4 regions of the Microbulbifer sp. CAU 1566 genome follow, and region 2 is predicted to be linked to each of the others. Evidence: predicted binding sites of a transcription regulator. Region 2 holds the regulator's gene; each other region holds the start of a gene.
The links. Region 2 encodes LexA, which represses DNA repair genes until DNA is damaged. Its sites were predicted from a motif close to ACTGTNTNTANANACAGT; they were not measured.
Positions count from the first base shown of each region.

Region 1: uvrD (DNA helicase II) is a predicted target of LexA. The motif match lies at 1,890-1,907, and genes of this name have one in related genera.
Region 3: recN (DNA repair protein RecN) is a predicted target of LexA. The motif match lies at 2,104-2,121, and genes of this name have one in related genera.
Region 4: M0G74_RS12865 (VRR-NUC domain-containing protein) is a predicted target of LexA. The motif match lies at 2,305-2,322, and genes of this name have one in related genera.

Region 1 is NZ_JALNMG010000004.1:258,888-262,973, forward strand. Features, by position in the region: gene uvrD (DNA helicase II) at 1-1,859, opposite strand, end outside; gene hexR (transcriptional regulator HexR) at 2,143-2,997, shown strand; gene M0G74_RS12045 (DUF4153 domain-containing protein) at 3,031-4,086, shown strand, end outside.
Region 2 is NZ_JALNMG010000003.1:35,582-39,667, forward strand. Features, by position in the region: gene M0G74_RS08560 (TetR/AcrR family transcriptional regulator) at 1-426, opposite strand, end outside; gene M0G74_RS08565 (DUF6763 family protein) at 831-1,163, shown strand; gene M0G74_RS08570 (TIGR00730 family Rossman fold protein) at 1,183-1,824, opposite strand; gene lexA (transcriptional repressor LexA) at 2,006-2,614, shown strand; gene M0G74_RS08580 (hypothetical protein) at 2,778-3,035, opposite strand; gene M0G74_RS08585 (DUF6586 family protein) at 3,116-3,634, opposite strand; gene topA (type I DNA topoisomerase) at 3,650-4,086, opposite strand, start outside.
Region 3 is NZ_JALNMG010000001.1:631,541-635,626, forward strand. Features, by position in the region: gene dnaK (molecular chaperone DnaK) at 1-1,102, opposite strand, end outside; gene grpE (nucleotide exchange factor GrpE) at 1,234-1,836, opposite strand; gene recN (DNA repair protein RecN) at 2,148-3,800, shown strand; gene M0G74_RS02710 (1-acyl-sn-glycerol-3-phosphate acyltransferase) at 3,948-4,086, shown strand, end outside.
Region 4 is NZ_JALNMG010000004.1:476,134-480,219, reverse strand. Features, by position in the region: gene M0G74_RS12875 (zinc-binding dehydrogenase) at 1-362, opposite strand, end outside; gene M0G74_RS12870 (VWA domain-containing protein) at 433-2,175, opposite strand; gene M0G74_RS12865 (VRR-NUC domain-containing protein) at 2,379-4,043, shown strand.

The sequences.
Region 1 (4,086 bases), on a different contig from region 2:
TACAACTTCTGCATGGCGCGGGTGATACCCACGTAGCAGAGGCGGCGCTCTTCCTCCATGCGCCCGGGTTCCTGGGCGGACATTTTGTGCGGGAAGAGGTTTTCCTCCACCCCGGCCATAAACACCAGCGGGAACTCGAGGCCCTTGGCCGAGTGCAGGGTCATCAGCTGTACCGCGTCTTCAAACTCGTCCGCCTGACCCTCGCCGGCATCCAGCGCGGCGCTGTCGAGGAACTGGTTCAGCAGCGGAATCTCTTCCTCGTCCACCGCTTCGCCATCGGCGTCTGCGGTGGGCACGCCGTCGAAGGCGCGACAGGCGCTGACCAGTTCCTTGAGGTTTTCTACCCGGGTCTGGCCCTTCTCGCCTTTTTCCTTACTGTGGAAATCGATCAAGCCGGTCTGCTCGATGGCCAGCTCGGCAATGTGATCCAGGGTTTTGTCGGTGCTCTCTTCGTCCAGCGCGTCGATCAGGCTGAGGAAGTTCGCCAGGGCATTACCGGCGCGCGCGGCGAGGACTTTCTGCTGCAGCATCTTGGCCGCCGCATCCCACATGGAGCTACCGTGCTCGCGGGCAAATTCCCGCACCAGCTCCACGGTGCGCGCACCGATGCCGCGGGTGGGGGTATTCACCACCCGCTCGAAGGAGGTGTCATCGTGGCGATTGGTGATCAGGCGCATGTAGGACAGCGCGTTCTTGATCTCCAGCCGCTCGTAGAAGCGCTGGCCGCCGTAAATACGGTAGGGAATCTGTTCCCGCAGCAATCCTTCTTCCAGCACCCGCGACTGGGCGTTGGAGCGGTACAGGATGGCGACACTGTCGCGGCGGTTGCCGTCGCGCACCCAGTCGCGGATACGTTCGACAATAAACCGCGCTTCATCCTGCTCGTTGTAGGCGGTGTAGAGGGAAATGGGCTCGCCTTTTTCCCCTTCGGTCCACAGTTCCTTGCCCAGGCGACCGGAATTTTGCGCAATCACCGCGTTGGCAGCGTTCAGGATGGTGCTGGTGGAGCGGTAGTTCTGCTCCAGGCGCACCGTCTGCACATCTCTCAGGTCCGCTTCAAAATGCTGGATATTCTCGATTTTGGCACCGCGCCAGCCGTAGATGGACTGGTCATCGTCACCCACCGCCGTGATGGCACACTGGTCGCCGGCCAGCAGGCGCAGCCAGGCGTACTGAATGGTGTTGGTATCCTGGAACTCGTCCACCAGAATGAACGGGAAGCGGCGGCGGTAATGGGCGAGGATATTGTCGTTATCCCGCAGCAGTTCGTGGGCGCGCAGCAGCAACTCGCCGAAGTCCACCACACCGGCGCGCTGGCAGGCCGCTTCATAGGCGCTGTAAATCCGCACCATGGTCTGTAGCCAGGGGTCACCGGTGAGCTGGAGATACTGCGGGCGAATACCCTCGTCTTTCTGGCCGCCGATCCACCATTGGGACTCCCGCGGCGACCAGCTTTTCTCGTCCAGCCCCAACTCGTTCTGCACCCGCTTGATCAGGCGCAGCTGGTCGTCACTGTCGAGAATCTGGAAATTCTGCGGCAGCTTCGCCTCCTGCCAGTGAGCACGCAGCAGGCGGTGGGCAAGGCCGTGGAAGGTGCCCACCCACATGCCGAAGGTATTCACCCCCAGCAGCTCCTCGATGCGCCCGCGCATCTCCCGCGCCGCTTTGTTGGTGAAGGTCACCGCCATGATGGAGTAGGGCGATGCCCCCTCCACCTGCATCAGCCAGGCGATACGGTGCACCAGCACCCGGGTTTTACCCGAGCCGGCACCGGCGAGAACCAATTGATTGCCCGGGGGCGCGGCTACTGCCTCGCGCTGGGGATCGTTGAGGGGGTCTAAAAGTTCAGATACGTCCATGGGGCGGATTGTATCAGGGGTTTTGGAGTAACTGGGTATATAAACAGGGTTTTGACCCACTGAAATTCAATGCGAAGGCGCTGATGCCGGGTAGGCCTTTGTGAGACCGTCTGCGGCCAGGACGGCCGCAGCCGAGCCCCCATGGATGGGTTCACGGCGTGTCTCACAAAGGCCTACCCGGCAGCAGGGCCGCCACAATGCCAGAATCGAGCTGAGCCAAAGCTCGCCAGCACCCCGCCATGCCGCTAAACTGCACAGCCTGAACCAGAGTTAAGGTAGTGTCGTGAAGCCAGCGGAAGTCACGCAAAGGATCAGCGAGCAGCTGAGTGCCATGCGTAAATCTGAGCGCAAGGTCGCTGAATATATCCTCGCCAACCCCGGCGAAATCATTCATATGCGGATAGTGGATCTGGCCACCGAGGCGCAGGTGAGTGAACCGACCGTGGTGCGTTTCTGCCGTGCTGTGGGTTGCTCCGGGTTCCAGGAGTTCAAGCTCAACCTCGCGCAACAGCTGGCCTCCAGCCCCAGTTTCGGGCAGATCGCCGTTACCGAAACCGACTCCATCGCCGAATACAAACGCAAGGTGTTCGACTCTACCGTCGACACCCTGCTGAATGTGCGCGACAAAATCGACTCTCGCGCTCTTGAAGCCGCCGTTACCGCCATTGCCGCCGCCAAGCGGGTGGAATTCTTCGGTTTTGGCGCCTCCGGTGCCGTGGCCGCCGACGCCCAGCACAAGTTCTTCCGCCTGCAAATGGCTACCGCCGCCCATTCTGACCACCATATGCAGAGCATGTCCGCCATGAGCATGGCGCCCGGCGATGTGGTGGTCGCCATCTCCCAGAGCGGCCGCACCTCTTCACTGCTGCGCTCCATGGAAATGGCCAAAGCCCAGGGCGCGACCGTCATCGGCCTCGGTCCCAGCGGCTCCCCCATGACCCGTCAATCCAGTATCCCGCTGGAAGTGGATGTGGAGGAAGACATCGAGCTCTACACGCCGCTGTCGTCCCGCATCGCGCATTTGGTGGTAATCGACGTACTCGCCATCGGCGTGGCCCAGCGCAAGGGGCCGCAGCTGCAGGAACACCTGCTGAAGCTGAAGAAGGGCCTATACAACCTGCGGGAAGAAAAACACTAAACGCACCGCGAAAAGCCCGGAACAGGACGCGATATGCACGGAAGCAGTGGCGAAACCTCGAACAACCAGCCTGAACACCAGGCTCCGGAAGACGCGCATTCGCTCAGTGTTGCCGAGAAGCGCCTGGTCCTGATCGCCGCGCTGGTACAGGGACTGGTACTCTACTGGCTGAAGTCCTGGTCCGGCAGCGAGAGCTGGCTGCCGGTATGGCGCTACCTTTGCTATACCCTCTCGATCGCCATCCCCCCGCTGGTCATTGTCACCACCGCACCGCGCCTGGCCCACAGCTACTGGTGGGTAATTGCCGGTTACACCCTGCTTCTCGGGCTGGTGGCCAGCTACCGCGGCTACCAGTGCACCCCGACGGATATGGTGTATTGCAACTGGCCGCATACTTTTATCGTCACCACCGCCATTGCCTCCTTTGTGGTCGCCTTTCTGCTGCGCGCCTGCGCCACCGGCGTACAGCGACTCAGGCGGCCCGAGTATCCGGCGCTCTTCCACTATTCCTGGGATATAGCACTGACCGTCGGCCTGACCCTGGTGTTCACCGCCATCTTCTGGCTGATCCTGTTCCTGTGGCAGGCGCTGTTCAGTCTGGTGGGCGTGGCGCTGTTCCGTGAGCTGTTCTCGAAAGAGTGGTTTATTTTCCCGGTGACCGGGCTGGTGGTCGGTTGCGGCGCCGTTCTGTTCCGCTCCCAGCAGAGCTTCGTACTGACGCTCAAGCGCCTGCTGCGCACCATGCTGGTGGCGTTGCTGCCCCTGCTGGCACTGCTGACCATCGTGTTCCTTGCCACCTTGCCGTTTACCGGGCTGCAACCAATCTGGAACACCGGGCACGGCAGCGCACTGTTGTTGTGGCTGGTGGCGCTGCTGCTGTTTTTCAGCAACGGCGTGATTCAGGACGAGTTTCCTTTCTCCCGCTACCCCAAGTGGGTCAACCGGGTATTGTTGCTGGCACTCGTCGTCGCCCCCTTTTACACCGCCTTCGCGCTCTACGGGCTGATGCTGCGGGTGCAGCAGTACGGCTGGACCCCCGAGCGGCTGTGGGGTTTCGTGGTGGCTTTCACCCTGATGTTGCTGGCCACC
Region 2 (4,086 bases):
CTGGCCCGCAAACCGCCGGTAGCTGGATCCATAGCGCGAAACGATAAACCGCCGCAGGTGGCCCTGGGACTGGGTATAAGCCAGCCCCAGTAAACGCATGAAGCGCTTGGGATCGCGCCCCTCTCTTGCGAGACCGGCCAGTGCGACCCGATACAGGCTCTGCAGGAGGTCATCCACCTGTAAGCACTCGTCCTGAAGCTCTCGACGGCTCAACTCCCGATCCAGATGCTCCGTAAAAGGCGTAAGGAAACGCTCAAATACGGCCTGGATTAACTCTTTTTTCGAACCAAAATGGTAGTTTACCGCGGCCAGATTCACCCCGGCGGTGCTGGTGATAGTGCGCAGCGAGGTTTCAGTAAAGCCGCGCTCGGCAAATAGTACCTCGGCGGCATCCAGGATTCGCTTGACGGTTTCCAGCTGACTCATACCAATTCAAACCAACAATTAAAACGTTTGTTTAAGGGCCTGAGACTAGCATAGTCGGCACCAATTGGAACATCCGTCTCCCCTGCCCCAAAAGCGGTTTAGCCAGCCGCGCGCTTGTATCCACCGAAATTTGCCCTGGCGATCACAAAACATCCAGGGAATCCCGAAATCGCGACCTCCCGGATACCAAGCCGCCGGCACCGACACTAGATTGAATTTAAAGACTGAGGAAATTGCTCGAAACGGAACTTCGAAAGAGGCGCGGGATTTGCTGTAACAGCCGCTATTGATTCCTGAACCGGCCGCCGTGGTGGTGACGATGGCGATGGCGATGGGGACGGGATTTCATAGTAGCGCGGCAACAAAGGGCCCCTAACGATTGATAACGACAGGAGGGCCGCGCCATGGCCAGAATTGCTCCGGAAATTGGCAGCTGGTTCGAAAACTTCCAATCTGGTGAATTGTTTGAAGTGGTGGCAGTAGATCACCCCTCTCGCACCATTGAAGTTCAATACATCGACGGCGCACTGGATGAGATTGACTTTCTCAGCTGGCCGCGACTACCCGTGATTGGTGCAGCACCTCCGGAAGATGCCAACGCCGGATATGGAAGCCTCGCGCGCGAAATGCAGGATGATGAGGATGCCGGATTCAAAAGTCCCTTATTTTCGCCCGCACAAAGTGCCATCGACAAACTGGAAGGCGAGTCTTTTCCCGGGACCGATGAAAGTATTTAACTGAGGGGTAGAGATCCCATCAAATATCGCGCTCGCGAATATATTCCACGATGATCTCTGCCGCCTCCTCGACCGTGTCAACCAATTTGAACAGGTTCAAATCACCGGCATCGATGCATTCCCGGTCCAACACCGTTTCCATCAACCAGTCGATTAATCCCGCCCAGTAGCGCTTCCCTACCAGAACAATAGGAAAACGCCGGACTTTTTGCGTTTGTACCAGCGTCAGCGCCTCGAAAAGTTCATCTAGGGTTCCGTACCCACCGGGCATGGCGATAAAGCCAACGGCATGCTTCACGAACATGAACTTCCGCACAAAGAAATAGCGAAAGTGCAGGCTGATATCGAGATAGGGATTCGGCGTCTGCTCAAATGGCAATTCAATATTCAGGCCGATTGAGGCACCAGCCTGGGTAAATGCGCCGCGATTGCAGGCCTCCATAATCCCGGGGCCGCCGCCGGTAATAACCGGCACTCCTTCACTGGCAAGTAACTCGCCCAGGCGCACACCTTCCTGATATTCCACCGCATCTTCACGGAATCTTGCACTGCCGAAAACCGTCACCGCGCCCTTCAATGTAATCAGGCGCTCGATACCATCGACGAGTTCCGATTGAATTCGCAGCACGCGCCACGCTTCTGGCATTTTTGCGTCCAGCATATGCCTTCTCCTTATTGCCCGACTCCCCTTTTGGGGAACTGGATGCCCATACAACCTGAAAGCCGACAGGTACCCCAAGTCTAGCAGCTAGCCCACACAGTCCCCCGGAAGATTGCGTGCAAGAGAAATCTGTATATAATCCCAGCAACTGTATAAAAATACAGACAACAGGAAAGTGCGCATGACAAACCTTACCGCTCGCCAGGCTCAGGTACTGGAACTGATCAAAACGTATCTGGACGATACCGGATACCCACCCACCAGAGCTGAGATTGCCCAGGAGCTCGGTTTCCGCTCTCCGAATGCGGCAGAGGAACACCTCAAAGCACTGGCGCGTAAAGGCGCAATTGAAATGGTCGCCGGCGCCTCACGCGGTATCCGGATTCCAGACCACCAGAGCGGCTTGCCCATTGTTGGCCGGGTCGCGGCAGGTAATCCGGTACTGGCGGAAGAAAATATTGAAGAATATTGCGAGATCCCGGCGGAGTTTTTCCACCCACCGGCAGACTATCTGCTGCGGGTACACGGCATGAGCATGAAGAATGCCGGTATTTTTGATGGCGACCTGCTGGCCGTACAACGCACGGACAACATCCGCAATGGCCAGATAGTAGTGGCACGGATTGAGGATGAAGTGACCGTGAAGCGATTCAAGCGACGCGGCAACCAGGCAACCATCCAGCTGCTGCCGGAGAATGATGACTTTGATGTTATTCAGGTGGATATGCGTGACAAGAATTTCGCCATTGAAGGCCTGGCGGTTGGTGTGATTCGCCAGAATCCCTTTTAAGGCGCGCATTCACCATCTTCCAGACATAAAAAAACAGGGCCTCAAGCCCTGTTTTTTTATGCGTCTTTCACGGCGTTTGATACACGATTCGCCCCGTATCTTTCCGTTACAACCCGTTACAGCGGCCGAAATCACCGACACTGCGGGGTAGGTTTAAGCAAGTTCAGTGTACCGTGTGCTCGGTCACATCCACGTCTTCCTCGAAGGATTCCGGCTCTGCTTCCAGCTCATTCACATCCTGCACCGCCTCAATTCCCGCCTCCAGCATGGCGCGGGCAATGGCAATCTTGTGCTCACGCAAAAACTCGAGGCTCTCCGCTGAGAAATGAATACGCACCAGCGGGTCTCCCTTGTGACCAGCGCGTCGCAGCGCCACATCACCATTGGACAACTCGATGATTTCGTAGGTCTCAGAAGACATTCACTTCTCCAGTTACAGCATGATTTTCCGCCATTGTAACACAGGGGGAAGTGATTAATCTGCGGCGCCCACTGAAGGCGCTACCACTCTTCGCCTTGTACCCGCTGCCGCTGCACCAGCTCGGTAAGCCCCCGCAGCCAGCGATTGAGACACTCGGGGTCCACCGCAACCGGCATATCTTCCAGTTGCCGCACCGGAATCAGTGTCTGTACGCCCGCCCCTCCGTCAGGCCCCTGCCCGGCGCTAGTCGGAAGCTTCCAGAGCCCAATCCAAGCAACTGCCATCGGGTAGAACCAGCTATCCGGGTTTTCCGCCAGGCTCACCAGCTCGCCGACGTCCGCACTGAATTTGCCCCGGGCCGTCAGCAGGCTCTGTAGCGCCGCTGCGGATTCTGGCACCACACCAGTGCCCAGACCCAACTGGTGGGACTGCTCGCCGAGAAATGCACGATATGCCCGCCACAGTTGCAATAACGCCCCTTCCTGCAAAGCGGCTTGCAGGAGGGGGTTTTCGGTACTGCCCCGCTCATCCAGCGACTGGAGCAGAATCTGGCATTTGCGGAGGGCCGAGGCCACTGTGCCGGTATAGGGGTTGCTCAAGTACAGACCTACCCTTTAGGAACTTTCTTTAGGGGCTTTCTTGGCAGCCGCTTTTTTGGCAGGCGCCTTTTTAGCCGCAGCTTTCTTGGCCGGTGCCTTTTTCGCAGCCGCCTTTTTCGCGGGAGCTTTCTTTGCAGCAGCCTTCTTCGCTGGGGCTTCTACTTCCCATTTCCCGTTGTTGTAGAAGGCCTTCCAGCCCGTCGCTTTGCCCTCTTCCTCACTCTGAACATACTGTTCCTGGGTCTTGCGACTGAAACGGACCACCGTATCCCGCCCCTCGTTGTCTTCCGTGGGAGCAGAAAACAGGAAGCTGTACTTGGGATCTATCTCATCTTTGTGGGGCAGCAACTCCTTCACCAGAGGCGCACGTGTCTCCCGGTTTTTCGGGAACTGGCTTGCCGCCAGGAACAGGCCGGAAGCGCCATCCCGTAGGATGTAGGTGTCGTCGACTT
Region 3 (4,086 bases), on a different contig from region 2:
CCGGGTTCACATCTTTACGCGGCTCTTTGCCGAAGAATTCGGTGACCTTGGACTGCACCAGCGGCATACGGGTCTGACCGCCCACCAGGATCACTTCGTCGATGCCGGAGGCAGACAGGTCGGCGTCAGCCAGGGCAGTTTTTACCGGCTCCAGGGAGCGGGTAACCAGGTCTTCCACCAGGCTTTCCAGCTTGGCGCGGGTCAGTTTGACGACCAAGTGCTTGGGACCGGTAGCGTCTGCGGTGATGTACGGCAGGTTCACTTCGGTCTGCTGGCTGGAAGACAGCTCGATCTTGGCTTTTTCAGCGGCTTCTTTCAGGCGCTGCATGGCCAGGGGGTCGCCTTTCAGGTCGATGCCCTGGTCTTTCTTGAACTGCTCGGCGAGGTAGTCGATCAGGCGCAGGTCGAAATCTTCACCACCGAGGAAGGTGTCACCGTTGGTGGACAGCACTTCAAACTGCATTTCACCGTCGACGTCGGCAATTTCGATGATGGAGATATCGAAGGTACCGCCACCCAGGTCGTAAACCGCGATGGTGCGGTCACCACCTTTCTTGTCGAGGCCGTAGGCCAGCGCAGCCGCAGTCGGCTCGTTGATGATGCGCTTCACGTCCAGACCGGCGATGCGGCCGGCGTCTTTGGTGGCCTGGCGCTGGGAGTCGTTGAAGTAGGCCGGTACGGTAATTACCGCTGCGTCTACTTTCTCACCGAGGAAATCTTCCGCGGTTTTCTTCATTTTCTTCAGCACTTCAGCAGAGATCTGCGGCGGTGCCTTCTTGTCGCCCTTCACTTCCACCCAGGCGTCGCCGTTGTCGGCTTCAACGATGGAGTAAGGCACCATTTTGATGTCTTTCTGTACTACGTCGTCTTTGAACTTGCGGCCGATCAGGCGCTTGACGGCGTACAGGGTATTGGTCGGGTTGGTCACGGACTGGCGCTTGGCGGACTGGCCAACCAGTACTTCGTTGTCGTCGGTGAACGCAACGATGGAAGGCGTAGTGCGATCGCCTTCGGCGTTCTCAATAACACGCGCCTTGTCGCCGTCCAGTACTGCCACACAGCTGTTGGTAGTACCCAGGTCGATGCCGATGATTTTTCCCATTGGTTTGATTCCTCACTTTGCTGCGCGCCGGATTCTGTCCTGGCGGCGCACGTTTGTATTCGGTTGCTGCTTATATTGGTGCCGTCGTTTTGTTTTCAAGGGCACCCAGCGCAGGGATTTCTATTTCTGCCTTACGGCGCCTTGCTGACCACGACCATCGCCGGTCGAACCAGGCGGCCGTTCAGGCGGTAGCCTTTCTGGAAGACCTCGAGCACGGTATTCGGCTCTACATCGCCGTTAGGCACCTGGGCCATGGCCTGGTGCAGCTCCGGGTCGAAGGGCTCACCCGCCGGGTCGAGCACTTCCACACCCGACTTGGTCAGGGTGTCGATAAAGGACTTCTGGGTCAGCTCAATGCCTTCGACCACCGCCTTGTGGGCTTCGTGCTCGCTGTCGATGGTGGCAATAGCGCGCTCGAGGTTGTCCACCACCGGCAGCAGATCCTTGATCAGCTTCTCAACGCCAAATTTGTGGGCCTTTTCCACGTCCTGCTGGGCGCGGCGGCGGGCATTCTGCACCTCGGCCTGGGCGCGCAGCACCATGTCTTTGTGATCTGCCAGTTGCTGGTGCAGGGAGGCGATTTCCTCTACCAACGCACCTTCTTCACCAGCTTCACCTTCGGCGGCCAGCTCTTCCGCCAGAGCCTCCTCGGCGGCGTGCTGCTCTTCTGCACTGGGCTGCTCGATTTCGGCCTGCTCGCCGATCTGTTGTTCTTCGCTGCGCTCTTTGGCCACTGCTTTCTCCGTCTGTAGTCCGTCGGTCTACTGCCAATAGGTCAAATGAGTAACTCGCCGGTACGGCCGCGCCGAACCGGGGGTGAAGGGCTATATGGGGGCGCCCCGGGGCACTTCAAGTGATACCGCTGCAGTCCGGAATCAAGGCCCTCACGCGGCGGAGCAAACCACAGGGTAAGGTGGCAATGCAGCTGTGGCGAGACCAACCCCGGGGAATCGATCGCCGCACAAACAGCGCCCGGGGTGATTGAAACCGCGCCCTCAAATACTGTATAAACAACCACTACTCCGATAGCCATGAAAATAATCCCATGTTGCTGCACCTGTCTATCAGCCAATTCACCCTGGTCGACCAGCTGGAGCTGGAATTCGGCCCCGGCACCAGTACCCTCACCGGCGAGACCGGCGCGGGCAAATCCATCACCCTCGATGCCCTCGGCCTCGCCCTCGGCGACCGCGGCAACGGCGAGCTGGTGCGCGCTGGCGCCAAGCGCGCCGATATCCACGCCACCTTCGATATCGGTGAACACCAAGAGGCCCGCGCCTGGCTGGAAGAACAGGAAATGGACGCCGGCCGGGAAGTAATTCTGCGCCGCACCATCGGTGTCGACGGCCGCTCCCGCGCTTACATCAACGGCCAGCCGGTCACGCTGATGCAGCTGCGCACCCTCGGCGAACAGCTGATCGATATCCACAGCCAGCACGAACACCAATCGCTGCTGAAAAAAGAGACCCACCGCCGCCTGCTGGACGAATATGCCGGTGCCGAGGCGCAAAGCGCCGAAGTGCGCATTCACTACAAGACCTGGCAGGACCAGTACCGCCGCTACCGCAAGCTGGCAGACAGCGCCGAAGAGACCCAGGCCCGCCGCGACCTGCTGGAGTACCAGTTGGAAGAGCTGGAACAGCTGGACCTGAAACCGGCCGAGCTGGAAGAACTGGAAAGCGAGCAGCGACAGCTGGCCAACGCCGGCGAGATCCTGAGCGGCAGCTACCAGCTGGCCGCACTACTCAATGGCGGCGAGGGTGATATCGCCGAGCAACTACACCGCGCCCTGCAGCTGGTCGGCGCCATGCCGGAGCAAAGCACCGCACTTTCAGAAGTGGCGCAGATGCTCGACAGTGCGCGTATCCAGGTGGACGAGGCCGCCAGCACCCTGTCGCGACACATCGACCGTTTTGAAATGGACCCGGAGCGGCTGGCGGAAGTGGAAGAGCGCCTCTCCGCCATCTATTCCATCGCCCGCAAGCACCGGGTACAACCGGATCAACTGCCGGAACTGCAGCAGCAGTGGCAGCAGGAGCTGGAAGAAATCGGTGCGCCAGATGCCCTGGATAAACTGGCCGCCGAGTGCGAACGACTTGAAAAGACCTTCCGCGCCAGTGCCGGCAAGCTCAGTAAACTGCGCACCGCGGCCGCCAGCAAACTGGCCAAGGCCGTCAATGCGCAGCTGGCTGATCTGGCGATGCCCCACGCGCGCGTCGAGCTGGCGCTGACAGAGCTGGAAAAACCCACCGCCACCGGCCTCGAAGAAGTGGAAATCCTGATTGCCACCAACCCCGGCCAGCCCGCGCGGGCGCTGGGCAAGATCGCCTCCGGCGGTGAACTGTCCCGGGTCAGCCTGGCGATCCAGGTGGTTACCGCGCAGACTTCCCGCACCCCCACCCTGGTGTTCGATGAGGTGGATGTGGGTATCGGCGGCACCACCGGCGACGTGGTAGGCAAGCTGCTGCGTCAGCTGGGTGAGCGCGGCCAGGTTATCTGTGTCACCCACCTGGCCCAGGTCGCTGCCCGCGCCCACCGCCAGTATCTGGTGGAGAAACACAGTGACGGCAAGGCCGTATTCGTGGCCCTGCGTGAATTAAAAGATACCGAGCGCAGCGCGGAAGTAGCGCGCATGCTGGGTGGGGAGACCACCGCGCAGTCCCTGGCCCACGCAGAGGAAATGCTGGGCAGGGCCTAATCGCCCGGCCCGGAGCAAGTCCCACCAGTCACAACTAGGCGGCCCACAGACCGAAATTGACCGAAAGCGGCAGGAAATTCATTTTATACTGCCGCGCCCTGGTACAAAGCGCCAACTACACTGACGGGCAAAGAATTCGGTCTTATCATGCAAACAACGATTTTCAATACTCCCATTCTCACCCCCTGCCTGCGACTGCTTGCACGCCTGTTGCTCAAGCTGCACGGCTGGAAAGTGGTGGCCGACGAGCGCGCCCTCAAGCTGAAAAAATATGTACTGCTGGCCG
Region 4 (4,086 bases), on a different contig from region 2:
TCAGCAAAACTCCAGTGCGCGGGAATTTTCCGGCAGTGTTGCGGCGGCACATCCACCACCGTGACGTAGCCGCCGAAACGGGTACAGCCGTAGATCCGGTCTCCCACCTGCAAATCCGTTTGCGCGTTTTCACCCAGCGCAGTAACCACACCGGCAAACTCCAGCCCGGGAATAAAACTGCCTTCGGGTGTTGCAGAATAGAGGCCGGTGAGTGCGAAGATATCGGCGAAGTTCAGGCCAACGGATTTTACCGATACGCGGATCTGATCTGAGGCCAGAGATGGAAGTGGCTCTTCCATCAGCTTCAGGTTGCTGATGGCGCCCGCCTTTTGCGTGCGCCAGACGTGACAGGTTTCGGGCATCGACTGCATCTCTCTCGAAGCGATAAAGAAATGCAGCCTACCGCTAGCCCGCGGGCTGGGCCAGCCCGGATTAATCCGGCTGCACGGCTACCGGTGTGGCCTGGGCACTGGCCAGCGCGCCGGCAGTTTTTACCAGGCACACGAATTCGGCCCGATCACCACTGACGTCTTTGCCACGTGCGAGTTGCGCAAGTGCCACTACATCCTCGTAATCGAAATCGCTCAGGGGTTCGCTGCGCAGCAACAGTCCGAAGCCCGCCACCGCGGTGGCGAATTGCAGATCCTGCTGGGTATCTTCAAACGATTTTACCTGGGGCGCCAGGGGCCACTGTTTGAGGGTGCTGTCTGCTTCTCCCGGCTTTTTGTAGCGCACTTTTACTGTCGCCAGTTCGTTGCTTTTTGCCGTCGTCACATTCTCACCGTCTTTGTCATCACCGTAACGCAACGGATCGACCCGCGGGGTATCACCAACCAGGGTCAGCTCGTACAGCGCTACCACCGAGTGGCCCGCGCCGATATCACCTGAGTCTTTTGCATCGTTGTTAAAGTCCTCGCGATTGAGGCGGCGGTTCTCATAGCCGAGCAGGCGGTATTCCACAACGCGCGCGGGATTGAATTCCACCTGCACCTTGGCATCTTTGGCGATGGTGAACAGTGTTCCTGAGAGCTGTTCCACCAGCACCCGGTTGGCCTCGAAGATGGTATCGATGTAGGCATAGCTGCCGTCGCCCACATTGGTCAGCTGCTCGACGATTTCCTCGCGGTAGTTGCCCATACCGAACCCCAGCGCACTGAACTGCACACCGCTTTTACGCCCGCGCTCGATGCGCTGCTTGAGGGTTTCCACATCGCTGATGCCCACATTGAAATCGCCATCGGTGGCCAGCAGGATCCGGTTGACGCCTTCTTTCTTGAACGCCTGCTGCGCGACCGCATAAGCGAGCTCTATGCCGCCGGCGCCGTTGGTGGACCCACCGGCCTGAAGCCGGTCGATCGCCTGCAGGATCTTGGTTTTCTGGTCGCCGGCGGTGGGCTCCAGTACTAATCCTGCGCTGCCGGCGTAGGTAACGATACTCACCGAATCCTCCGCGCGCAGCTGTTTGGCCAGCAACCGATAGGCCTGCTGCAACAACGGCAGTTTGTTGTGCTGGGCCATGGAGCCGGAGGTATCGATCAGGAACACCAGATTGACCGGCGGTACCTCATCCATCGGCAGTTCCCTCGCCTTCACGCCGATGGAAAACAGGGTGCGCTCTGTATCCCAGGGCGCGCGCGAGAGATCGAAGTGCACCGCAAAGTCATCGTCACTGGCGGGTGTGGTTGTGCTTCCGGCAAAGTCGTAGTTGAAGTAATTGATCAGCTCTTCGAGACGCACCGCACCCTTCGGCGGCAGCTGTCCGTTGTTGAGGAAGCGGCGCACATTACTGTAACCGCCAGTGTCTACATCGAGAGCAAAGGTGGAGACCGGGTCCTCACGCACCAGTTTTACCTGACGGGGTTCCAGCTCCTGGTATTTTTCTTGCTGCGGTTGGTGGAGTTGCTGCGGTTGCTGCACGGCAAACGCCGCCAGCCCGCGGGTTTCAGGGCTCCGCTTCTTGAGCTCGGCGCTCGGCTGCGGGCGCTGGAGCCGCTCCATCGGCAGGATATCGGCGCTGGTCGCCGGCTCGACCTGAATCTCGTGAACGGTGTATTCCTTCGATTGCGCGGCACTGTCGTCACTGGAGGATTCTTCAGGATCGGAGGAGGAGCAACCGGACAGCACCATCGCCAGTGCGCCGCACAGCAAAGTGGGTAGGATCGGGAAGCGAGTCATATAGGTCCTTCTATACGTTATCTATGCGTTATTGTTTTCGGCACTGATAAGAGTTTTACAGCAGCGGTCGGCATTTGCCAGTTCCCATGGCCCGGCGGTCGCGCACGGGTTTGTTTGCGTTACTCCATTCCTGTATAACCATACAGCATCGGGCGCGCGCACCGCCCCCTCAGGATTACACCCCCAGACACTTGAATCTCCCCATGGCCGATCCCGTCGAACTGGCACCGGATTACTACCTCAGCAACTTCCAGTCACTACTGGACTTTGTGGTAGCGCGCTATGAACACCTGTTATCGGACGGCGAGCGGCGCTTCCACAACCAGTTTTGCGCACTGGCGACCGACAGCCAGCGGCTGTACGTGCGCCTGCTGTCACGCAAGGGGGTCCCCTCCTCGGCCGGCGCCCTGTTCCGGCAGGGCAAATTCGCCTATGCCGAAATCGCTGATCTCCCTGCCGCCGCAGACACGCTGGTTGCGACCGGCCTGTTGCAGCGCAACCCGTCCCTGCCGATAGAAGAGCTTCTGCCGCTGTTTACCAAGGGCGAGCTTCTAGACCACAGCCCCGAGCCGCTGCCGAAATCCCTGAAACGCCCGGCCCTGGAACAGGCGCTGCTCGAACAGGATGGCGCACTGTTGCTGCGCGCGCTCGAAAACGAGGGTCCGTGGCTGGCGGTACAGGCGGCGGAGCACTTCCAAACCTTCAAACTGCTGTTTTTCGGCAACCTGAATCAGGACCTGACGGACTATGTCCTGCGGGACCTGGGCCTGTTCCGCTATGAAAACTATCCGCTGGAGCGGGAACAGCTGCCATTCCGGAGTCGCGCGCAGATCGAACAGCACCTGCACTATTACGACTGCGCGGCGGAGGCCGAGTTCGCGCTGGCCGCCGATGCAGACGCCATCCATGCGCTGGCCTCACGGCTGCCCACAGTGTTCGAAGGCGACAGCACACTGGACCGGCGTCTGGATCGCCTGCGCCTGAACCTGGCACGCCAGCTGGAGCGACTCGAAGCATTGCAGGCCGCGGATCAGCTGTACCGCCGCTGTAACCGCCCGCCGGCGCGCGAACGCCGCGCGCGGATCGCGGTGACCAGCGGTGATACCGCGAGCGCACTGGCACTGTGTTCAGAAATTCTCGCCAACCCGTACAATGAAGCCGAGCGCGAGTTTGCCCTGAGTTTCGGCCATCGCACGGCGAAGAAGACGGATGACGCCGAAACCTGGCCTGCACCGAAACGACACCAAGCGGTGACGGAAACCGCGGTGCTCGCACCTGCCCAGGAGCGGGTGGAAATACTCGCGGCCAACCACCTTGCACCGCCCGGTTCTCACGACCAGTGCTTTTATGTGGAAAACACCCTGTTTAACGGCGTGCTCGGCCTCGCCGTATGGGACATCGTGTTTGCGCCGGTAGCCGGGGCTTTCTTCAATCCGTTTCAGGTGGCGCCGAGCGATTTCCGCACCGCCGATTTTTATCCGCAGCGCCGCGCCGCCTTCGAACAGCGCCTGGCAGAACTGGACAGCGGCCAGTTCCACAAGCACATATGGCGGCACTTTCGCGAAAAGCAGGGTATCGCCAACCCGCTGGTGGCCTGGGACGCATTGCCGGAACCCCTGCTGGCCCTGGCCCTGGAACGTATCCCGCCGGATCACTGGCGGGCGCTGTTCCGGCGCCTGCTGAGTGATGTCACCCACCACCGCAACGGCCTCCCCGACCTGATTCTGTTCCCGGCGGAGGGTGGCTACGAGCTGGTGGAGGTAAAAGGTCCCGGTGACCGCCTGCAACAGAACCAGCAGCGCTGGCTGGCCTACTTCGCCCAACACCAGATCCCCCACCGGGTGCTGCATGTCGAGTGGCAGCCTTGAGCGGGATGAAAACAGCCTTGAGGGGGACAAAAGCAGCCCTGAG